DNA from 3 places in the Rahnella sp. ATs2 genome. Region 2 is predicted to be linked to each of the others. Evidence: predicted binding sites of a transcription regulator. Region 2 holds the regulator's gene; each other region holds the start of a gene.
The links. The regulator PhoB, encoded in region 2, activates phosphate uptake and scavenging genes when phosphate is short. The targets are predictions, from matches to a motif close to CTGTCATAAAACTGNCNNAT.
Positions count from the first base shown of each region.

Region 1: a site for PhoB is predicted at 2,829-2,848, ahead of pitA (inorganic phosphate transporter PitA). Genes of this name have one in related genera too.
Region 3: a site for PhoB is predicted at 3,667-3,686, ahead of phoA (alkaline phosphatase). Genes of this name have one in related genera too.

Region 1 is NZ_JBLYPL010000028.1:45,063-53,373, reverse strand. It holds gene ACJY2G_RS22840 (LysR family transcriptional regulator) at 1-598, shown strand, start outside; gene ACJY2G_RS22835 (hypothetical protein) at 837-1,328, shown strand; gene ACJY2G_RS22830 (NAD(P)/FAD-dependent oxidoreductase) at 1,385-2,599, opposite strand; gene pitA (inorganic phosphate transporter PitA) at 2,920-4,425, shown strand; gene uspB (universal stress protein UspB) at 4,637-4,972, opposite strand; gene uspA (universal stress protein UspA) at 5,312-5,752, shown strand; gene rsmJ (16S rRNA (guanine(1516)-N(2))-methyltransferase RsmJ) at 5,853-6,599, opposite strand; gene prlC (oligopeptidase A) at 6,609-8,311, opposite strand, start outside.
Region 2 is NZ_JBLYPL010000009.1:193,630-201,940, forward strand. It holds gene phoR (phosphate regulon sensor histidine kinase PhoR) at 1-1,025, opposite strand, end outside; gene phoB (phosphate response regulator transcription factor PhoB) at 1,048-1,737, opposite strand; gene sbcD (exonuclease subunit SbcD) at 1,976-3,214, shown strand; gene sbcC (exonuclease subunit SbcC) at 3,211-6,459, shown strand; gene ACJY2G_RS11930 (ABC transporter substrate-binding protein) at 6,696-7,709, shown strand; gene ACJY2G_RS11935 (ABC transporter permease) at 7,721-8,311, shown strand, end outside.
Region 3 is NZ_JBLYPL010000032.1:18,452-26,762, forward strand. It holds gene ACJY2G_RS23720 (HlyD family secretion protein) at 1-300, opposite strand, end outside; gene ACJY2G_RS23725 (cation diffusion facilitator family transporter) at 565-1,476, shown strand; gene phoA (alkaline phosphatase) at 2,161-3,585, opposite strand; gene ACJY2G_RS23735 (L,D-transpeptidase family protein) at 4,391-5,311, opposite strand; gene ACJY2G_RS23740 (DHA2 family efflux MFS transporter permease subunit) at 5,575-7,128, opposite strand; gene ACJY2G_RS23745 (HlyD family secretion protein) at 7,209-8,311, shown strand, end outside.

The DNA.
Region 1 (8,311 bases), on a different contig from region 2:
TATTATCAGAACAAATACGATGATTGAATATTATTTGGTTGATAAGTTATTAAAAAATAAAAAATTTCCCCAGGAGTTAAATTTTACCTTTAACAACCGCATCATGCTGGAAGACCAGCGGAGCACCGCGCTGGTATCAAGAGAAGTCGACATTGATATTGGCTCAGCCATCAGACATAACCACTCGTTCATTTCAACAAAGATTGCCCAGTCACGGATCGTGGGTTTGTGCCGGAAAGGACATCCCCGTATAAAAAACCAATTGAGCGACGAGCAGTGGATGGCAGAGGAACATATCGTTCTCAGCTCCGCCGAAACCAGCGCTTACCTTCCTGAGAAGCTGTATGGATTGTCTCATCAGAGGAATATCCGTTACAGATCTAACTCGCTGATTAATATGCTTTACTGTATTGAAAAAAGTGATGCTGTGATGTTCTTTCCGGCATTCCTGCTCAAGCACATCCCCGTACACTTAAACGTGCGCAGTGTCGAAATTCCCTGGATGGAGGAAGATACTATTGATATTTATGCTTATATTCACAGTAAGGCGAAAAATGACGAGAGACTGGAATGGATTATCCAATTGCTGAAGAATTAGAAAATAAATAATGAGGTATTATTTGCATTCAACTCAAGGAAAATGATGCAACACGTGAATTGTATATCACAAAATCCGATGAATAACCCATAATTAAGTTTCCTAAACACAATTGTAATTTAACTAAATGAATTTTAGGAACACAGCTTTGATATTATATATCAGTTACCATAATAAAATCAGCTATTCACTTCCGATAAGGTGAATTCCAACCCACATAATTTATTAGAAGAATAATATGATTACTATTGAAAGAAGCATTCTCAGAAAAGGTCACATCGGTTTTAAAGTTGCTGCATACCAGCAGCTTGATCATATGCGTACGCTGCACTCATCCTTTCCGAGGGAGGCCGACTGGGCCGGATTTTACGTGGCCAAAACTAAAAATGTGGCGGCGGGATATCGTGTTGATTACCAGCATCCCTACGGGCATACGGTCACGCTTATCCATGATATGAAAGTGCTTATATGTAAAGGACCGGAACTGGAGAACTCAAGTATTACCGGTTTTGCTAAAGCCAGAATGATTATAGATGCCCTGCCAGAGGACATGAAAACATCTGTCATTAAACTAAACAGCCCCTTAATTCCCGCGCTGGGGAGGCTGGGATTTTGTTATCAGGGGCCTCATGATGATGAGGGTGGAATTGAAATCATCATTCCGAACAGGCTGATTGCGTTTGTGGCAATGCATGAGAAAATTGATTTTGGCGTTAACAAATACTTTTAATAAGACGAAAAAATGATGAGCAGCTGGGAAACCTCTCCGACTGCTCAGATATCCATTTAGGGCTGATTCACGGCGAACGACCGCGCCACCAAATCTTGCGCACACGCCCACGCCGAACTCCAGGCCCACTGGAAGTTATACCCGCCGAGCCAGCCGGTCACATCCACCACTTCGCCGATGAAATACAAACCGGGGACTTTCGCCGCCGCCATCGTTTTAGAAGACAACTCTTTGGTATCGACACCGCCGAGTGTCACTTCTGCCGTGCGGTAACCTTCGGTGCCATTCGGCTGCACCTGCCAGTTTTGCAGCTGTTCCACCAGTGCGGCCTGTTGCGGCACGTTCAGCTGTTTGAGCGTCACATCCGGAAGCTGTCCCAGCGTTTGCAAACATTCCACCAGACGCTTCGGCAGTTGCATCGCCAGCGTATTCTTCAGGCTCTGATTAGGATGTTCCTGACGCTGCGTATTCAGAAACGCCGCCAGATCGACATCAGGAAGTAAGTTAACACTTACAAACTCACCAGGCTGCCAGTAGCTTGAAAGTTGTAAAACAGCCGGACCTGAAAGACCACGGTGAGTAAACAGAATGCTTTCCCGGAACACCGTACCGTCTTCGGCGGTCAGCACCGCAGGAACAGAAACGCCAGAAAGCGCCTGTAAATGTTCAAGCAGCGGTTTGTGCAGGGTAAACGGCACCAGACCGGCGCGGGTAGGCAACACTTTCAGGCCAAACTGTTCCGCCAGACGGTAACCAAAAGGCGAAGCGCCGAGTCCCGGCATCGAAAGCCCACCGCTGGCAACAACAAGTGAGTGAGTACTCACAGCTGAGCCATTCACGTTGATAACAAAGCCTTCTTCCGTTTTCTGAACGTCGGTGATTTCACTTCTCAGACGCACATCAACGTTACCCGTTTCGCACTCTTTATCGAGCATCGCCACAATCTGCTGCGCGGAGTCATTACAGAAAAGCTGGCCGAGGGTTTTCTCATGCCAGGCGATATTGTAACGGTTGACCATATCGATGAAATCCCACTGGGTGTAACGCGCCAGTGCAGATTTACAGAAATGCGGATTTTCAGAAAGATAAGCCGCCGGCTCGGCGTAAAGGTTCGTGAAGTTGCAGCGTCCGCCACCCGACATCAGGATTTTACGTCCGGTTTTTTTGCCATTATCCAGCAGCAGAACCCGGCAGCCACCCTGTCCGGCCTGTGCCGCACAGAACATACCTGCAGCACCTGCACCAATGACGACCACATCAACCTGTTCCACTTTCGGCCTCTCTTTATGAATATTCGACTACGTTTTAGATAGGGTTTCCCCTTCTGAGCGGGCGTGCTGCCCCCTGAGTGGCGCGAATTGTAAGGGACAGACGCGTCTTAAACCAGTCAGACAGCTTGCTTTCTGAACGTCGTAAGGAAATGTTTCAGCTGGCAAAGGAGGAATAAGATTTTGATAAATAAAAATTTAATTGAAACAAACGTGATTTTTGAACTGTTTTTAGTCAAAAAAATGTCATATTTTCCTTTTCCCCTCACCCTGTTCTCGCAGATAATGCGCGGCGTTCATGACCACTAACTGGCGTAACAATTATGCTGCATCTATTTGCCGGGTTGGATATTCATACCGGTTCGTTATTGATTCTCGCGTTACTGTTTGTTCTGTTCTACGAAGCGATTAACGGCTTCCATGATACGGCCAACGCAGTAGCAACCGTCATCTATACCCGGGCAATGCGTTCGCAATTAGCGGTCGTGATGGCAGGGGTATTTAACTTCTTTGGCGTCCTGCTCGGTGGTTTGAGCGTGGCCTATGCCATCGTCCATTTACTCCCAACCGATCTGCTGCTCAATGTAGGTTCCGCACATGGCCTTGCCATGGTGTTCTCTATGTTACTGGCGGCGATCATCTGGAATCTCGGCACCTGGTATTTTGGTTTGCCGGCGTCCAGTTCCCATACCCTTATCGGCGCCATCATTGGCGTAGGGCTGACCAATGCATTAATGACTCACACTTCCGTGGTCGATGCGTTAAACATCCCTAAAATGATTGGTATTTTTGCTTCGCTGATTATCTCTCCGCTGGTCGGGATGATTATCGCGGGTACCATGATTTTCCTGCTGCGCCGTTACTGGAGTGGCAATAAGAAACATGCCCGTATCCACCTGACACCGGCGGAACGTGAGAAGAAAGACGGCAAGAAAAAGCCGCCATTCTGGACGCGTACCGGTCTGATTCTGTCGGCTATCGGCGTGAGTTTCTCTCACGGCGCTAACGATGGTCAGAAGGGTATCGGTCTGATCATGCTGGTGCTGATTGGCGTGGCGCCAGCGGGTTTTGTGGTGAATATGAACGCGACCGGTTACGACATTACCCGTACCCGCGACGCCGTGACTCACCTCGGCCAGTATTATCAGCAACATGTTGATGCCGTGCCGCACGTGGTTGCACAGACGCCAATGGTGCCTGCACCGGACGTCAATATCGCACCGACTGATGAGCCTAAAGTGTTCCACTGCGACAGCAGCCACGCACTTGACGCTATCGGCCGCGCGCAAACACTGCTGACCAATCTTCAGTCTTACAGCGACCTGGCACCGGAAGAACGCAGCCATATGCGCCGTCTGCTGATGTGTGTTTCTGATACTGCGGATAAAGTGGCCAAGCTGCCGGAAACCTCTCCTGCGGATAAACGCTTCCTCGGCGAGCTGAAAACAGACATTCTGCAAACCGTTGAATACGCACCAATCTGGATCATCATTGCTGTCGCTCTGGCGCTGGCACTGGGTACCATGATTGGCTGGAAACGCGTGGCGACCACCATCGGTGAGAAGATTGGTAAGAAAGGCATGACGTACGCACAAGGCTTGTCTGCACAGCTGACCGCGGCCGTTTCTATCGGCGTTGCCAGCTATACGGGTATGCCGGTTTCCACCACACACGTGCTGTCTTCTGCGGTTGCAGGGACCATGATTGTGGATGGCGGCGGTGTGCAGTCGAAGACCGTGAAGAACATTGCAATGGCGTGGATCTTAACCCTGCCAGTGTCGATTGTCCTTTCCGGCGTGCTGTACTGGCTTGCGCTGAAGCTGATCTGATAGCTTTCTGAACGGCATTAAAAAGGCGACCCTGCTCAGCAGCGGTCGCCTTTTTTTTTCCTTTTTCACACATCCTCCCTAATTCATAACCAAAGTAATTGGAGTTGCAGCAAGGCAGCAAGCGAGAGAATCCCGATGAGCTGACACAGGTCAGTGATTCGGGTGAACGAGAGCCGCTAACGCCGCTGCAGCTTCAAGTACGAAGGGTATGCTAGTACCAGATCAGCATCGCTAACATACTGATTAAAATTAATCCGACCAGTGCAGTTGTCAGCATAAACTGACCGCGGACCCGTTCACAACGGCGGATAAACTCAGGATCGTGATGTTCAACATAGCGCTGAGCATAAATGTAACGCACCAGTCTTATTTGTTTGCTCGGCTGGCCGTGCGACGTGAAGAATCCCCCGCCATCAACGTATTGATACAGCAGCGGATCGCACCCCCGCAGTACCACCAGCAATGCGCGCAAAGAAGAATAATAGCGCAGCATATTCACGACACACACAAAACATAAAGCCCAAAACAGCGCAACGGGACTGATCATGATTCCCCCTCAAGGCGAACTGACACCGCGCAATGCACCGGTAAAATAGCGGCGCATACCCGACGTTTCGCCCTGCCTTTCCGCAATTTCACACCCCCGGGCAAACTGCGCCCGCCCTCTTTTCGTACCACAGAAGATTGCCAAAGCAGGAGAAGCCTGCATTATTGAGTGTAGGAAACGAATCCCGAACTGTTCATATTATTTCTATCTATAGATGCCCGGATTTGGAAATGGGATCTGTATGCTTGATTTCTCTGACCATTTTGGCGCTATACTGAAGTCATGACATTCGCATGATGCTGATATTGCTATTAACCGACTTATGGAAGGAGTTTTCTTATGGCTTACAAACACATATTGATTGCTGTTGACCTCTCACCTGAGAGCAAAGTTTTAGTTGAGAAAGCGGTTTCCATGGCGCGTCCGTATAACGCCAAGGTGTCCCTGATCCACGTTGATGTGAACTATTCAGACCTGTACACCGGTCTTATCGACGTCAATCTGGGCGACATGCAGAAACGCATTTCCGAAGAGACGCACCACGCGCTGAACGAACTGTCGCAAAACGCCGGTTACCCGATTTCAGAAACCCTGAGCGGCAGCGGTGATTTAGCGCAGGTGCTGGTGGATGCCATCAATAAATATGGCGTGGATTTAGTGCTGTGCGGCCATCACCAGGATTTCTGGAGCAAACTGATGTCGTCCGCGCGTCAGCTGATCAACACCGTTCACATCGACATGCTGATCGTGCCTTTGCGCGATGAGGAAGAAGAAGCGTAAGACGTATTATTGCGTTAACGCTGACATAAAAATGCCCGCAGGTGAAAACCGGCGGGCATTTTTTTATGAGATTTTAGGGAAGCGTGACAACAACGGCTTTCTATAACGGCGTATAAATATCAAACCGGTGACTCTTGGTCACAACTGCAGCCTGTGCTGCGATATCAGCCATTGGCGGGGCATAGTCCGGGCGTTTTACCACGATACGTTTAGTCGCTAAGCGGCGCGCCGGTTCCAGCAGGCCGTCGGCATCTTCATCCGGGCCGACTAAACCCTGAAACACCCGCATCTCTTTCTTCACCAGCGCACTTTTCTGTTTGTGCGGATACATCGGGTCGAGATACACCACTTCCGGCTTTGGTGAAAGCTCAGAAAGCGCCGTCAGACTTGAAGCATGCAGCAGCGTCATGCGCTCACGCAACCACGGGCCGATTTCTGCATCACGATAGCCACGCGCCAGCCCGTCATCGAGTAATGCCGCGACGACCGGATTGCGCTCCAGCATCCGTACTTTGCAGCCCAGAGAGGCCAGCACAAACGCATCGCGGCCCAGTCCTGCGGTCGCATCGACCACATCCGGCAGATAACTGCCTTTGATACCGACGGCTTTCGCTACCGCTTCGCCACGTCCGCCACCGAATTTGCGACGATGCGCCATCGTGCCGCCGACGAAATCGACAAAAATCGCGCCGAGTTTGGGCTCGTCGCGTTTGCGTAATTCCAGACGCTCAGGCGTCAGCACCAGCGCCATCACGGCATCCGGGTCAGACGTCAGATTCCAGCGCTGCGCCAGAACAGATAAGGCGCCTTCATCGGCGCCTTCTTCACACAGTAAACACACACTCACAGGCAGAGGTTATCCTTTGATTCCGTAGTGGCGCAGCATAGCATCCAGCTGCGGCTCACGCCCGCGGAAGCGTTTGAACAGCTCCATTGGCTCTTCGGAACCGCCGCGCGACAGAATATTATCCAGGAACGACTGACCGGTTTCGCGGTTGAAAATTCCTTCTTCTTCAAAGCGGGAATAGGCATCGGCCGACAGCACTTCCGCCCACAGATAGCTGTAATAACCCGCCGCATAACCGCCTGCAAAGATGTGGCTGAAGGCGTGCGGGAAGCGTCCCCATGACGGTGACGGCACCACGGCAACCTGTTTCTTGATTTCTGCCAGCGTTTGCAGGATTTGCGCGCCTTTGGCCGGGTCATATTCCGCATGCATACGGAAATCAAACAGACCGAACTCCAGCTGACGCAGGATAAACAGCGCCGCCTGATAGTTCTTCGCCGCCAGCATTTTATCCAGCATCTCTTTCGGCAACGGTTCGCCGGTTTCGAAATGACCAGAGATAAACGCCAGTGCGTCCGGCTCCCAGCACCAGTTTTCCATAAACTGACTTGGCAGCTCGACAGCATCCCACGGCACACCGGAAATACCGGCCACTCCCGGGGTGTCGATGCGGGTCAGCATATGATGCAGGCCGTGACCGAACTCATGGAACAGCGTGGTGACTTCATTGTGCGTGAACAGCGCCGGTTTGTTGCCCACCGGACCGTTAAAGTTACAGGTCAGATACGCGACCGGTTTTTGCAGTTCGCCGTCCGCTTTACGCATGCTGCCGACGCAGTCATTCATCCATGCGCCACCGCGTTTGTGCTCGCGGGCATACAGGTCGAGATAGAAACTGCCGCGCAAGTCGCCGGTTTCATCGAACAGATCGAAGAAACGCACGTCTTTGTGCCAGGTTTCTACGTCTTTACGTTCTTTGGCGGTGATGCCGTAAATGCGTTTCACCACTTCGAACAGCCCTTCCAGCGCACGCTGTTCAGGGAAGTACGGGCGTAACTGCTCGTCGTTGATAGAGAACAGATGCTGTTTCTGTTTTTCACCGTAGAACGGCAAATCCCAGGCTTCCATTTCATCCACGCCGAAATGTTCTTTGGCGAAAGCTCGCAGCTGCGCCAGTTCCTGCTCGCCCTGCGGACGCGCACGTGTTGCCAGACCGCTCAGGAAGTCGATCACCTGTTTCGGGCTTTCGGCCATTTTGGTGGCGAGCGACATATCCGCGAAGGAATCAAAACCTAACAGCTGAGCCAGTTCGTGACGCAGCGCCAGTTCTTCAGCCATCACTTCGCTGTTGTCCCACTTACCGGCATTCGGGCCCTGATCGGAAGCCCGGGTCGCGAACGCACGGTACATTTCTTCGCGCAGTTCACGGTTTTCGCAGTACGTGATCACCGGCAGATAGCTTGGAATATCCAGCGTTAACAACCAGCCTTCCTGCTCTTTCGATTCCGCCAGCGCCTTCGCCGCGGCCAGTGCGCTTTCCGGCAGGCCTTTCAGGTCATTCTCATCCGTGATGAGTTTGCTCCAGCCCATAGTGGCATCGAGCACGTTGTTGCTGTAGGTCGAACCCAGCTCAGACAGACGCGCGGAAATTTCGCCATAGCGTTTTTGTTTTTCCATCGGCAAACCAATGCCGGATAACTCGAAATCGCGCAGCGCGTTATCAATGGCTTTTTTCTGCGCCAGAGAAAGCGTGCTGAAATGTTCGCTGTCTT
Region 2 (8,311 bases):
CTGACTTCTATCCGCGTCCCCGCCGGGGTGTGGTTGACGGCGTTGTACACCAGATTCGACACCGCGCTGCGTAACTGATCTTCATTGCCAAAGACCTTCAGTTTCTCGTTTACACGGAACACCACTTCGTGACGGCCACCGCTTAAAGATTGCACTTCGCGCTCCAGCATGCCGAGCATCACCGGAATATCGACTTTCTCCTGCATATCGATATTTGCTGACGCTTCGATTTTTGACAATGTCAGCAGTTGCTTGACCAGCCCGTCCATGCGCCGCGTCTGTTCCTGCATGGTGTCCAGCGCTTTGGTACGAAACGGCTCTTCCAGTTTGGCGTCTTCCATCATTTCCAGATATCCCTGCAATACAGTCAGCGGGGTTCTCAGTTCATGACTAACGTTAGCGAAGAAGTTACGACGCGCACCTTCGAGCTGACGCATCTGCGTAACATCACGCGCCACCATCAGCAGTTGCCCTTCGGAATAAGGCATCACGCGAAACTCGACGTAATGCTCGTTATTGAGTTGCAAATTCAGGGCACGGCTGAAATCACGGGTCTGGATCCAGGTACGAAACTCGGGATAACGCAGCAGGTTAAAGATGTGTTGTCCGTTATCCTCCGGCCAGCGGAAACCGAGCAAATCTTGCGCCAGTCCGTTACACCAGAAAATATTGCCCTCTTCCGTCGTCAATACCACCGCATCGGGTAATGATTCGGCACCGCTGCGGAAACGTTTGATGAGCTGACCTAATTCACGACGGCGACGGCGGTTACGCATCTGCATCTGGTTCAGCCCGTAAAACAGAGGCTCCCAGCTCCAGCGGCCATTCGGCGGGGTTATGCTGCGGTCAAGCCACAGCCAGTGAGAGAGTTTGAGCTGGTTGTAATAATTCCAGCCCAGCGCCGCCAGCAGCGACGCAAAGAGGAGCCAGCCGAAATGGCCGACGAAGATACCGAGGATTAACGCGGGCAGGCAAAAGAGAAAGAATTCACCGGCCAATCGTTTCCATGACAAACGTTCTAGCACACAGATTCTCCGCTGTGGGGACTCAATAACGCGTTGAAAAACGGTATCCGGTTCCACGAACAGTCTGGATCATTCTGTCATGTCCACTGGTTTCCAGCGCTTTACGTAAACGACGAATATGCACGTCTACCGTGCGATCTTCCACATAAACGTTAGTGCCCCAGACGTTATTGAGCAACTGTTCGCGGCTGTAAACACGTTCGGAGTGGGTCATAAAGAAGTGCAATAATTTAAATTCGGTCGGCCCCATATCGAGCGCCTGCTCGTTGGCCATCACACGGTGAGACGACGGATCCAGGCTTAAACCCTGCATGTCGATCACTTCTTCCACCGCCATTGGCGAGATGCGGCGCATCACGGCTTTAATACGTGCAACCAGTTCTTTTGGAGAAAACGGTTTGGTGATGTAATCATCGGCACCGACTTCCAGGCCGCGCACCCTGTCTTCTTCTTCACCGCGGGCGGTCAGCATCATCACCGGAATTTCGCGGGTCAGTGCTTCACGTTTGAGATGTTTGATAAACTGAATACCGGAACCGCCGGGTAACATCCAGTCGAGCAGGATAAGTTCAGGGTAAGGTTCTACCAGCTGGCCAACGGCTGAATCAAAATCTTCAGCTTCTACTGCCTGATAGCCATTCTGTTCCAGTACAAAACACACCATTTCACGGATTGGAGCTTCGTCTTCAACCACCAATATACGTCTTGCCATCGTAGGTCCTGCCAATAGGTTAGCGATCTTTTATTTGATTGCGGGCGCCATTATGCGTCAGTTTTGTGACAGATTTATGAATAGAAAGGATGGTTCATTACAGTCAAATATGACAGATACATTTCTTCTATTCAGCTGCCATCTCGCTGAAATTGGTCCGATTTATCGGGGACAGCGTCCCCCGCCGACGTTTATACTTTGCCCCATTGTCGTCATCCAGGATCCATACGGGAGTCTCATGCGCCTGATCCACACGTCAGACTGGCACCTCGGCCAGTACTTTTTCACCAAAAGCCGCGCCGCCGAACATCAGGCATTTTTGCGCTGGCTGACCGGTCAGGTGCAGCAACATCAGGTAGATGCCGTGATTGTGGCAGGCGATATATTCGATACCGGTTCGCCGCCCAGCTATGCCCGCGAGCTTTACAACCGCTTCGTCGTCGAGTTGCAACAAACCGGCTGTCAGCTGATTGTACTGGCCGGAAATCACGATTCTGTCGCGACATTAAATGAATCACGTGAGCTGCTTTCCTGCCTGAATACGCGGGTGATTGCGACCGTCGGCGAAAACCTCTCTGAACAGATTTTAGTGCTCAACCAGCGTGACGGAAAACCGGGCGCGGTACTTTGCGCTATTCCGTTTTTACGTCCGCGGGATTTGCTCGCCAGTCAGGCGGGACAATCCGGCAGCGACAAACAGCTGGCATTACAGGAAGCCATCGCCGCGCATTATGACGCGTTGTGGCAGGCCGCGCAGACCAAACGCGACGAACTCGGCGTTTCGCTACCGATCATTGCTACCGGCCATCTGACCACGGTTGGCGTCAGCACCTCCGATTCCGTGCGCGACATCTATATCGGCACACTCGATGCCTTCCCGGCGCAGGCGTTTCCGCCGGTCGATTACGTGGCACTTGGTCATATCCACCGCGCACAGTGCGTCGCCAAAACCGAACATATCCGTTACAGCGGTTCGCCGATTGCACTGAGTTTTGACGAACTGAGTAAAGCCAAAAGTGTGTACTTACTCGATTTGGACGGCGCGACGCTCAACGCCATCGACACGCTGGAAATTCCCGTTTTCCAGCCGATGCAGATAATCAAAGGCTCGCTGGCAGAAATCGAAAAACAACTGGCGCAGTTCGAAGGCGGCGATGCGCAAAAGCCAGTCTGGCTGGATATTGAAGTCGCCACGCAAGATTATCTCAGTGATATTCAGCGCCGCATTCAGGCGCTGACGGAAGATCTGCCGGTAGAAGTGGTGCTTTTACGCCGCAGTAAAGAACAGCGTATCAACAGCATTGAGCAACAGGAGAAAGAGACACTCAGCGAACTGAGTGTCAGTGACGTCTTTGAAAGACGGCTGGCACTGGAACCGGATCCTGACGAACCGCGCCAGGCGCGGATGCGCACGCTGTTTGCGCAGGTTGTTGAACAGGTCACCAGCGGTCAGAATGCGGAGGACAGCGCACAATGAAAATTCTCAGCCTGCGTTTAAAAAACCTGAACTCGCTGGAAGGCGAATGGAAAATTGATTTCACGGCTGAGCCTTTTGCCAGCAACGGATTGTTCGCCATCACCGGCCCGACCGGCGCGGGGAAAACCACCCTGCTCGATGCCATCTGTCTGGCGCTCTATCACCAGACGCCACGTCTGAACATCACGCCAAGCCAGAACGAGCTGATGACCCGCCACACCGCCGAATCGCTGGCCGAAGTGGAGTTTGAAGTCAAAGGCGTTGGTTATCGCGCGTTCTGGAGTCAGCGCCGCGCCAAAAACTCGCCGGACGGCAATCTGCAGGCACCGAAAGTGGAGCTGGCATTACTGGCCGACGGCAAAATTCTGGCCGATAAAGTGCGCGATAAACTCGATGCCATCGCCACACTGACCGGGCTGGATTTCGGTCGTTTCACCAAATCCATGATGCTGTCTCAGGGGCAATTTGCCGCATTCCTGAATGCCGATGCCAATGACCGCGCCGAACTGCTGGAAGAACTGACCGGCACCGAAATTTATGGTCTGCTGTCTGAGCGCGTGTTTGAGCAACATAAAGAAGCGCGGATTACGCTCGACGGTTTGCATCAGCGCATGGCGGGTATCGAACTGCTCAGCGAAGAACAGCACCAGACGCTCGAAGCACAACTTGCTGAACTGAACGCGCAGGAAATCACGCTCAGTCAGCAGGCGCAGCAGCGCCAGCAGGATCTGAACTGGCTGCAACAGTGGCAGCAGGTGCAGCAAAAACAGCAGCAGTCTCAGCAACAACTGACCGCCGCAGAGCAGGAGAATCTGGCCGCCGCGCCGCAGTTACAGCAACTGGCGCGCAGCGAACCGGCAGAAAAACTGCGTCCGTTGCTCAACGATCGCCAGCGTTGTCAGGATGAATCGCAACGTCTTCAGCAGCAACTGGCGCACCTGACGCAGCAGCAGGAACAGCAAATCGCGCAAATGACGCCGCTGAATCTGGCGGTAGAGCAGGCACAAACGTCACGTCAGAAACAGGCGGAAGAACAGCGTCAGATGCAGACGCTGATCGAAGAAAAAATCCTGCCGATGGATGGCGAAATCACCCGCTTGCGTAAATCACTGACTGAAACACAGCAGTCGGTCACTGACGTACAAAAACTTGTCAGTGAGCATAACGCGACGCTGTTACAAATGACTACCGAACGGCAGAAGCTGGACGAAGAAAGCCGCCAGCATCAGACCCGCCAGACCGCGCTGACCGATGCACTCAACACTGCGCAACAGCGTCTGACTGAGCTGGAAAAACAGCACCCGCTGGCAGCATTGCATAAACGACAATCCGAACTCACGCAGCTGCGTCCGGTGCGCCAGCAGCTGTATTCGCTCGCGCAAATTTTCCCACAGCTTAATCAGCGCGTGCAGCAACAGCAAAAAGATTTCGTACAGTATCAAACGCAACTGGCTGAAGAAGAGCAGCGACTGGGGGCCATCCGCCTGCAATGTCAGAAACAGCTGGAGCATCTCAACGACGTTAAAGTACTGCATAAACAGGAAATGCTGATCGTCAGCCTCGAAGCCGAACGTGCGAATCTGCAAAGCGGCAAAGCCTGCCCGTTGTGCGGTTCCACATCGCATCCGGCGATTGAACATTATCAGGAGGTCAAACCTTCTGAAACGGCACAGCGCGTCGAGAAAATGCAACTGGAGTTCGATGCAGCAAAAGCCAGCGGTATCGAACTGGCAACAAAAATTAAAAGTCTGAAAGAACAGCAAACGCGGCTGCAAATCCAGCTGGAGCAAGACCAGCAGCAACTGAATGCACATACCGCAAACTGGCAACAGCTCAGCGCACCGCTGAATCTGACGTTTTCGCTACATGACACCGCCGACATCACTCAATGGCTGACCGCCCGCGATGAAGAAGAACAACAATCGCAGGCGCTGATTAGCCAGCACGAACAGCTGGCACGGGCGCTGCAACAGGCTAAAGATGCCCGGAACGACGCACTGAACGCGCAGCAGAAAGTGCAGCAGCAAAGCGCATTGCTGACCGAACGCATTACCCGGCTGGAAGAGACGCAGGCGAAATCTCAGCAAGACGTCGAACGGCTGCAAAAGTTGTTTGCAGAAGGCGAAAAAAACCTTTCAGAACTGACGGCTCAACGCCTTGAACTGTTCGGCGACCGCCAGGTGGCACAGGTTCGCGAGCACTTACATCAGCAACAACAGGCGGCAGAAAAAGCGGTCAGTGACGCGCAAACCGCATTGCAAAAAGCGCAGGAACAGCGCGATCAGCTGGCCGGGCAACTGGCGAGCACGCAACAGCAACAGTTGCAGACCACAGAACAACTGACGCAGGCGGAACAGGCGTGGCAACAGGCGCTGAGTGCCAGCGGATTTGCCGATGAAGCCGCGGTGAAACTGGCGCTGCTGGATGACGCACTCCGTCAGCAACTTCAGCAACGCAAAGAAAATCTGCAACAACAACTGGCGCAGGCGCAGGCGTTACTGGCGGATGCCGGTCAGCAGCTCGAAAAACATCGTCTTGCCCGCCCGGCTCATCTGAGTGAAACAGAAAGCGATCTTGATGTTCTGACAGCGCAACAGGCGGAAATGGCGCAACAGCTGAAAGCTTTACAGCAACGTCTGGGCGAAGTGAAAAATCAGCTGGAAAGTGACAAATTACGCCACAGCGGACAACAGGCGCTGATAGCTCAGATTGCGCAAGCGCAGCTGACCTGCGATGACTGGGGTTATCTGAATCAGATGATTGGCTCCAGCGACGGCGCGAAATTCCGTAAATTCGCGCAGGGACTGACGCTCGACCATCTGGTGTATCTGGCGAATCTTCAGCTCGAAAAACTGCACGGGCGGTATTTGTTGCAGCGCAAAACCAGCGATGCGCTGGAATTGCAGGTGGTCGATACCTGGCAGGCGGACGCCGTGCGCGATACCCGCACCTTATCCGGCGGCGAAAGCTTCCTGGTCAGTCTGGCACTGGCGCTGGCGCTGTCTGATCTGGTCAGTGATAAAACCCGCATCGACTCGCTGTTCCTCGACGAAGGTTTCGGCACACTCGACGCCGATACGCTGGACACCGCCCTGGACGCGCTCGACAGCCTGAATGCCTCGGGTAAAACCATCGGCGTGATCAGCCATGTGGAAGCGATGAAAGACCGTATTCCGGTGCAAATCAAAGTGACTAAGGTGAACGGTCTGGGCGTAAGCCGCCTGAGCAATGAGTTTAAAGTCTGACTGATTACCCTGCGGAGCACCTGACTGGTGAATTGCTAGCCATCTGCTCCGCAATGGATCCTGATTGTGAGCAACTGCGCAAAATTCGCACCAGCGCAGTGCGTTCATTGTTCCCAACCCGCTGAATTCCCGCTTATTCCCTCCTGCCGATAAACTGGCACGCCCTGTGCTTAACGTTATGTATACAAGTTGCAGTACAAGTTGCAGCGCCTGCATAACCGTTAAGGGAACCGCCTATGAATAACATCAAACCTGAAGTCGATAAAAAACGCCGCCAGCTGATGAAATGGCTCGCCATCACCGGCGGCGTCTCCACGCTTGGCGGTATGATCCCGACCTCGGTCTTTGCGGCTGATGACGATGAAATCCGCATTGGTTACTGGCCGATTGTCGGCGGTTTACCGTTATATGTGGCGCTGGAACAGGGCTTTTTTAAAGAAGCCGGACTGAATGTGAAAGGCATTAAATTCGCCAGCGCACAGCAAATTGTCGAGGGGATGATCACCGGCAGGATCCACGGGTGCGCTAACGGCACGGCCACGGGTGCGCTGGGTCTGGGGGCGATCACTGCACCGGATTTGTTCAAAATCATCTGCTCGAATCCGTCCAATCACCAGCTGGTTCTGGATGAATTTCTGGTGCCGCTGAACAGCACAGCGAAAGCGATCAGCGACCTGAAAGGTAAGAAGATCGCCTGTGGCCCGGGGATCCAGAACGTGACGATGGCGAAGATCATTCTGGAGAAAAATGGTTTCACTAATCCTTCAGTGATCGAACTGCCGGTCGGGCAGCACGCGCCTGCGCTGGCCGCCGGGCAAATTGACGGCGTGTATACGCTCGAACCGACCGGCACCGTCGGGCGGATGAAAAACCTTTCCCGCACACTGGAAACCGGCGTGATTTCTAAATATGTGCTCGGCAATGCAGACGCGCCCTGGTTCGGCGGCGCAGCGGCGCTGAACTCCAGCTTTATCGCCAGCAAACCGGAAGAAACCAAAAAGTTTATTGCCGCTTATCAGAAAGCGGTGGAATTCATTGCGGCGCATCCTGACAAGGCTCGCGAAAACGTCGCCGGTTACACCAGCATAGAACCGGCGCTGGTGAAAGAGGTGCCGCTGCCGGGCTTTGTGATGTATCCCGATTTAAAAGGCGACAACCTGCAATGGTTCCAGAAATTTTATGACGTCTTTACGGAAAGAAAAATCTTCAGCAAACCGGTGGATGTCGCTTCGCTGATTTATAAAGGATAAGGAGAAACAGGATGACTTCACGCTGGTCTTCAAGGTTACTGCCGCTGGTCGGCCCGGTGCTGCTGTTTTTATTCTGGCAACTGGCCGTCAGCGCAAAATGGCTGAATCCGGTGCTTCTGCCCTCGCCCGTCGAGACAATTGGCTACATGTTCCAGTCATTTTTCGATGCTTCCATGCGCACCGACATCGGCGCAACCCTTTACCGCACGCTGGTGTCTTTCGCTTTTGCCGCGGTGATTGGCGTGCCGCTCGGCGTCATTTTAGGCAGCAATGAAAAGATCTATCGCAGCCTGGAATTTCTGATCGACTTCTTCCGCTCCACGCCGTCATCAGCGCTGATCCCGCTGTTTATGCTGATTTTCGGCATTACCGATGCCAATAAAATTGCCATCGCCGCCTTTGCCGCGGTGCTGGTTATCCTGTTTAACAGCGCGTACGGCGTGATGAATGCCAAGAAAACCCGGCTGATGGCGGCCAGAGTGATGGGGATTTCGCGCTGGCATATTTTCAAAGACATTCTGCTGATGGAAAGCCTGGCGCAAACCTTCGTTGGCCTGCGCACCGGCGTGTCGATTGCGCTGGTGATCGTGATCGTCGCTGAA
Region 3 (8,311 bases), on a different contig from region 2:
CACGGCATCGCCTTCGGTGAAGGCGTCATCGGTGCTTATCTGATCTTTGGTCATCAGCCACCAGACCAGTGACACGACCACCATCACCACCACGACAATCCCGAGGATGATCAGCGGCTTCTTGCCCGGACCTTTGCGCTTTTCATCGTTATCCTGATTATCGTTATCGGACTCTTTATCGGACCCTTTCTGGTCTTTGGTGTCTTGCTTGTAACCTTCTCCTGATTTGACCTGGCTGGAGTCGAGTTCTGAGTGTGCGTCTTCAGACGCGGAAGGCTGGTTATTTTTTTCGTTTGTCATAATGCTCATCTGATTATCGGTGCGCGCGCGCCGGAACAAAGAAATCTTGTTTTAAGCTAGATTGTATTGATGTAAATGCAAGTAAATATAGGTCAATAAACCTCAGTGAGAGCACGAAGATCCAAACCATAGGGAAGGTCTTAAAATAACGAAATGGGTTATACTGCTGACCTGGTATTTGTATTTATCAAATAAATTTGATTCTTTGCTTCAGGAAATTCTTGTGATCACTTCCCAAAAATATCTGCTCCGCAGGAGCAAACCATGAGCCGTCCAGCACCGTCCTACAAAGGGCTGACACGTATTGCCTCGCTGGTTTCCCTGTGTGTGGCGCTGGTTCTGGTCTGCGTAAAAGTCTGGGCATGGGCTGCCACTGGTTCGATTGCCTTGCTGACCTCGGCGGCTGACGGTCTGGTCGATGTGCTTGCGTCGATGGTGACGTTAATCGGTGTGCGTTACGCCATCCGTCCTGCAGACAAAGGCCATCGCTACGGGCACGGCAAAGCCGAAGCCGTTGCCGCCTTTGTTCAGGCCTTGCTGCTGGGTGCGGCGGGGCTGGTGTTGGGCGGTGAATCCATCGGCCGTATCATTAACCCGGAACCACTGGCGCAGCTTGGTCTCGGGATTTGGGTCATCATCGGCAGCTCTCTGGCGGCCACCGGTTTAGTGCTGATGCAAACGTACGTGGTGAAACGCACCGGCTCGACCGCGATTGCCGCTGACCGCGCCCACTACGTGACGGATGTCGCGGTGAATATCGCTGTTCTTCTGGCGCTGATTTTCGAACGCTACTTCGGCTGGACGCGTTCCGACTCCATCGGCGCACTGCTGATTTCCTTCTACATGCTCTGGAACGCCCGCGGTATGGCGGCGGATGCGCTGAAACAACTGCTGGACAGGGAACTGAGTGCCGATGACCGTAAGCGCGTGAAAGCGGCAGTATTAAGTGTCGAAGGTGTACGCGGCGTGCATGACATTCGCACCCGCAACGGCGGCGACCGCGTATTTGTCGAGTTTCACGTTGAGGTTGATGGCGCCCTGACGGTGGATATCGGCCACGATATCGGTGATGCCGCTGAAATGGCGGTAAGCAAACTGTTCAAGTCAGCGGATGTGACCGCGCATCTGGAGCCGGACGGGATTGATGACGACAGACTGGATAATTTATTGCACTAAGGTTTAGGCAATGGGTTGCCATCCAAACTGGCCTTAAGGTCAAGACCGTGGGCGTCGGCCCACACCGACCAGAGACCCGGTAACGCGCGGGCCTCTGGACTCCGCGCTTTTTTCACTGCGCGCTGTCGCGGGTATGACGGACATGTTCTGATGCAATCGTGCGTGGCGCAAATCCAGGTGCTTCGCACTGCCTTCTCTCGGTCTTCGAGCCTCTGGTCTCGAAGCCGCTCCGTTCAGCTGAATTTTGAGCACGCCAATCAACTCATCTAAAAGATAAATCCATTCCGTTTTTGAATTTAAGATCGTGCGGGCGATTCAGAAATCTTGCTGAACGGAGCGGCCTGGAGACCAGAGGCTCCAGGACCGAGAGAAGGAACCGCGCAGCGGCAAGATTTCCAGCCTGTCGGTGCGATACCTGAAACATAGCCAGCGAGCGGAGCGCGCAGTAAAAGAGCCGGAGATCCTTAAGAGGCGCGGCGATAGGCGCCTCTTGAGGCCAGTTTGGGTGGCAACCCAAGGTGTTGACCTTTGGGCCAGTGTGGGCGGCGAGCCCACGACCTTGACCCTAAGGCCAGTTTGGGCGGCAACCCAAGGTGTTGACCTTAAGGCCCGTTTGGATAACAACCCAAGGTTTTAGAATTTTAGGCTTTTGAAAAGCCGCCCAAATGCAGCGGCTATCCTGCATTACTTGATCGCCATGGCATCCCGCATCGTATAGAACAAATCTGTCTGATCTGTCAGACCGACCACATTCCCCGCATGCGGCCCGAACGCGGCTATGCGCAGTTGAGTCCCGGTATGTCCCTGCGAATCATCTTCGGAGTTGCCGTAGCTGATGGTCATCGGCGCGCCGTCTTTGGTGGTCAGCGTCTGCGTCAGGCCCGGTGCTTTGGCGTCGGTTTCGATTATTTGGCTGGAATGCGCGTGGTCGGCGGTGACGATAACCAGTGTGTTGCCGTCCTGACGGGCGAATTCCAGCGCTTTCTGTACGGCCTCATCCAGATCGACCGTTTCACCAAACTGTCCGCATGGGTTGGCGGCGTGATCCTGCTTATCAATTGATGCGCCTTCAACTTGCAGGAAGAAACCGTTCTGATTGGTTTTCAGCAGGTCGATGGCTTTTTCTGTCATCGCCGCCAGCGTCGGGATATCTGCCGTGCGTTGCGGATTGGCTTCACAGGTCACGGCAGGTTTGTCGATATTGCCGTGATAAGTGGCTTTCGGCCCCTGCCAGCGTACCGGCATGTTGCCTTCGGAAAACAAGCCCAGCACCGGTTTCTTCTGGTCTGCCTGCGTGATTGCGCTCAGTTGTTCAGCGTTCTCTACCCAGACATAACCCTGCGCCAGCGCCTGGTCTTTCAGTGATTTCCCCTGGAACTCACCGGCTTTCGCCAGCTGACTGAATGACTTTCTGCCGCCGCCCAGCGTGACATCCGCACGAGCCTGCAACAATTGTTCAGTGATGGAACCGCGTCCGCCGTTTTCCAGGGCGTTGCTGGCGCATTTCTCTGCTGTTTCTTCTGGGCCGTAGCATTTGCGCGAGGTGACATGGGCGATTTGCGCTGCCGGTGTGGCATCCTGCAATTCAGCGGTAGAAACGTTGCCGGTGGCTTTACCCGCCGCTTTGGCAATTTCGAGAATGGTCTGGTGATCTTTACCGTTTACATCCACGCCAATCGCACCGTTATAGCTTTTGACGCCGGTTGTCCAGGCAGTGGCGGAAGCGGCGGAGTCAGTCACATAACTCGGCTTCTGCGTTTTCTTGTCCAGAGAATAATGTGTGTACTGACCAGTCAGCGGCAGGGCATCGATGCCTTTGAAATAGCCGCCTGCACCTTCGGCATAGTTACGCGCAGAAGTAATTTCAGAATCACCCATGCCGTCGCCAATCAGCAAAATGACGTTTTTCACCGTTTTGTCGGACAGCGATGCTTTCAGCGCGGCGGTCTGATCACCGCTCAGGCGGCGTGCGCCACCCGGTTCTGTCAGCACGCCTTTCGCGGCGCGGTCAGTCAGCGTGTCAGTTTCAGCGGCGAGGGAGGCGGCAGAGGCGGAAAGCAGCAGGGCGGCAGTCACTGCACGGGCGATCAGAGATACAGATTGTTGCATTGTCAAAACTCCTTTTTATAAACCGTCGGAAATAAAAAAACACATATAGATATTTTTTGTTACCGGAAGGTTAAGGGAGAGTTGTGACGGTTTAATGACAGGCACCGGGTTGGTGGTGAGACTGGGGGTTAACTTCAACTTCAACTTCAAGGTCAATACCTTGGGTTGCCACCCAAACTGGCCTTAAGGTCAAGGTCGTGGGCATCGGCCCACACCGACCAGAGACCCGGTAACGCGCGGGCCTCTGGACTCCGCGCTTTTTTAACTGCGCGCTGTCGCGGGTATGACGGACATGTTCTGACGCAATCATGAGTGGCGCAAAATGTCATCGCTTCGCGATCCCCGAATTTCAGGTGTCGAGCCTCTGGTCTCGAACCGTTCATTCGGTGCCATTTTTGATCACGCCAATCAACTTTTCTAAAAGATGAAAAACAGTCTGTCTTTGAATTTAAGATCGTGCGGGCGATTCAGAAAGCTTGCTGAATGAGAGGTTGCAGACCATAGGCTGCAATCCCGAAATGAAGGCACCGCAAAGCGGCAAGATTTCCAGCCTGTCGCCGTGCTATCTGAAATATAGCCAGCGAGCGAAGCGCGTGTTGAAAAAAGCGAGGGGAGTTCAGAGGGGAAAAGCCTTTCCCCTCTGGTCGGTTTCGGCGCGAGAGGCCGTGTGATCACCGCAACTGAGAAACCGAAACTTTCTCGGCACAGCTTTCAGTGCAACTGAGCAGCCGCCCTTTGCATCGGCACTATGCAAAAAAAAAGCCCCGAAGATCGGAGCTTTTTCACAAAGACATCAAAGACGCTATCAGTTGACCTGAACCGGCATACCGGAACGCATCTCGATCGCGCGCTGAACCACAGTCTGGTTAACCGCAGGATCCATCGCAACGCTGCTTGCGCTGCCGGTCAGAGTGATTGGCAGCGGTTGCTGGGAATCAAACTCTTCCTGGTTAGAGGACAGCGGGTTGTGGATCTCAATGTAACGTTTGCCGTCTGGCTCAATGGTGGCTTTCACCGGTTCGTTGATGAACTGAACGCGAGTACCTTGCGGCACGTTGTCGTACAACCATTTGATGTCAGCATCACGCAGACGCACACAACCGTGGCTCACGCGCAGACCAATACCGAAGTTGGCGTTGGTGCCGTGAACGGCATACAGACGACCCACGTACAGCGCGTACAGGCCCATCGGGTTGTCCGGACCAGCAGGGAAGACGGCTGGCAGGAATTCGCCACGTGCAGCATATTCTTCATGCATTTTCGCGGTTGGCGTCCAGGTCGGGCCGGCTTTTTTACGCTGAACGGTCGTTACCCAGTTCATCGGGGTGTCTTTGCCCAGCTCACCGATACCGATTGGCAGAACTACTACGGTGTTGGTGCCTTTCGGGTAGTAATACAAACGCATTTCAGCACTGTTGATCACGATGCCATCGTGCGGAGTATCCGGCAGGATCAGTTGCTGAGGAATGGTCAGCACGGTGCCAGGAGTTGGCAGGAACGGGTCAACGCCAGGGTTGGCTTCGAGCATGTTGCTCAAACCCATCTGGTATTGCGCTGCGAAATGTTCCAGTGGCAGGCTGCTGCCCTGAGGAACAGTGACTGTGATGTTTTCACCGACCAGACGACCGTTATTGGCCGGAAGAGGGTAGACCACAGCAAAAGACGCCTGGCTATATGCAGCAACTGCCAAAACCAGGGTAAGGATTGCGCGAATGCTCATTTTCATATTTTCGTTGGTCGTTAATGCCACACTGGCAGTTGTTGTCAGGATGTTAATTCCCCCCGACGCAGTCTAAACCGGCCGGAAAGATAGTGTACTTGCACATAGCACTTGAAAGGGACTCAGTATGTGTAACGAATCGCATTTCAGGGCCGCTAATTATAAGGATTTATTTCAAACAGGCCAAAGCTTTCTCACCATGTTAGAAAAGTTCCCTCAGCTAAACGCATTTTTTGATGCAGGCTCCACATTTATTTACATTCGTCTGCTCATTTACGGCAAAACGGCACCATGATCAGGGCCGCCAGGAACATCCAGGCCATCACCTGAAAAATATCGTTAAAGGCCAGGGTAAGAGACTGCGCGGCCACTTTGGAACCGAACAAACCTTTCGCCATCAGTAAGGCCTGCGCGGTGTCGGGCGTGAGATGACCGATCCTTTGCGCCAGCGAGCCAATCACTTCCTGCGCGCTGTCGCTATATTGTCCGAGACTTTCACCGAAACGCGCAACATGTACCCGTGTCCAGTCCTGCAACCAGGTATTCACGGTAGCAATACCAATCGCGCCACCCAGATTGCGCATCAGGTTAAACAACCCGGACGCATAACGCAGTTCCGGCCCCTGAAACGCGGTCAGCGCCATGTTCACGCTCGGTACGATACACAACATGATAAATAATCCCCGCACGACCTGCGGCCAGAAAAACTGTTCCGATCCCCAGAATGTGGTGACAGCCGTGGTCAGCCACAGACTCAGTGCGAAACCGGATAATCCCACGGCGATCAGCAACCGGCGGTCAACGCGGTTGATTAATCTGGCGGCAATAATCGTGCTGAAAAACTGCCCGACGCCGACCACAAACACCGTCGTCCCGATTTCCAGGCTGTTGAAATCGCGGATGCGGCCAAGGAACACCGGCGTCAGATAGGTAGAGGCATACAGCCCGAATCCGACCACCAGATTGAACAGACAGGCGAAGGTGAACGTTGGGTCGCGAAAAGGCGTCAGGCGCACGATCGGGTTTTTGGAATAAAAGGAGCGTTCGAGGAACAGGACAAAAGCCACCAGCGAGAACCAGGCTGATATCTGGATCTGTGGATCGCTGAACCAGTTCTTGCGCGGACCTTCTTCCAGCACGTATTCCAGACAGCCAAGGGCTATCGCCATCGACAATAAATGCACCCAGTCAATGCGTTTAAGCATCGAATAATCAGCCTTATCAACATGAATGAACAGTACCGCACCGGTCGCCACCAGAATGCCGGGCAGGATGTTGATGAAGAAAATCCACCGCCAGTCGAGTAACTGCGTGACCACGCCGCCGACCGTCGGCCCGAGCGTCGGCGCCAGCACGCTGACCATGCCAAGGATCGCCGGGATCAGTGCCTGCTGTTTACCCTGAAACATGGCAAAACCGGTGGCGAAAACAGTCGGTACCATCGCGCCGCCGGTAAAGCCCTGCAAAGCGCGGAAGAAGATCATCGATTCAATATTCCACGACAATCCGCAACCGATACTGCTGAGCGTGAACAAGGCGGCAGAGGCACTGAACAGCCAGCGGGTGGAAAGGGCCTGCGTCAGAAACGCTGAGAAAGGGATCATCACCAGTTCGGCGATCAGGTAGGACGTTTGTACCCAGCTGATTTCATCGGGTCCGGCAGACAGCCCGGCCTGCACATCGTTTAACGAGGCGGCGACGATCTGAATGTCGATCAGTGCCAGGAACATGCCGAACGCCATAATACTGAAAATCAGAAACTTGCGTGAGGTCGGATAATCCGCAGGCGAGAGCGTTGCGGATGGCGTCAGGGGGGCAGACATTTTTGTGAGTTCCCGGAGCTTGTTTGTATGATGAGTATCATATTAATATGATGACCATCATGCAATGAGTGAGAATAAAAATGAGTGAAACCACAGCAGGTGAAGGGATCGCGGTTCCGGCAAAAAAATCCGGTAAACGTTCAAAGCGGATCTTTGTGGTCAGCGGCATTGCACTGGCTGTTGCCCTTGGCGGTGCTGCCTGGTTGCTGGCCGCGCCTGCATCGGAATCAACCGACGATGCCTATCTGACGGCTGATGCGACCACCGTCGCGCCAAAAGTGAAGGGGTTTGTGGCAAAGGTACTGGTGCGGCACAACCAGCAGGTTCATGCAGGGGATAAACTGGTCCTGATCGACAGCGAGGAATTTACAGCACGCCTGAATGCGGCACGCGGCGATCTCGAAGATGCGCGGGCGCAGGTCGCCCAACAGCAGGCGGCGTTACTCAGCCAGCAGGCGCAGGAACAGCTTGCACTGACTCAGATTGACGCGGCACGCACGGCAATCCGTTCCTCCCGTGCCGAGCAGCAGCATGCCGAAGCCGAACAGCAGCGTTATCAGTCGCTGGCGGTCAGCGGCGCGACGTCACGTAATGATGCCGACCGCTATAAAACCACCGCCGTGACCGCTGAACAGACCTCGGCACACGCCGCTGCCATGCTGGATGTGGCGCAAAATCAGGCGGCAGTCACACATGCAAAACGCGCTGAAATTGAAGCCGCGCTGGCGCTGGCGAATGCGGCAGTCGTGAAAGCGCAGGCGGCGGAAGATCTGGCGCAACAGGATCTCAATCACACCACGATTTTTGCAGCCGTGGATGGCGTGGCGGGAAATCGTCAGGTGCAGGTGGGCGATTATGTCACGCCCGGTCAGCGGCTGATGACGCTGGTGCCGGAGCAGGGGATTTATGTGACGGCCAATTTCAAAGAGACGCAGACCGGCAGAATGCAACCGGGACAACGGGCGGATGTCCATGTCGATGCGCTGCCGGGTGTGACGTTTCGCGGTGAAGTCGACAGCCTCGCGCCAGGTTCCGGTTCGACATTTGCGCTGCTGCCGTTTGAGCCGGGCACCGGTAACTTCACCAAAATTGTTCAACGGGTGCCGGTGCGTATTCGTCTCGATGCCGGTCAGCCGGATTTAGCGGCGCTGCGTCCGGGATTATCGGTGGATGCCCGCGTTTC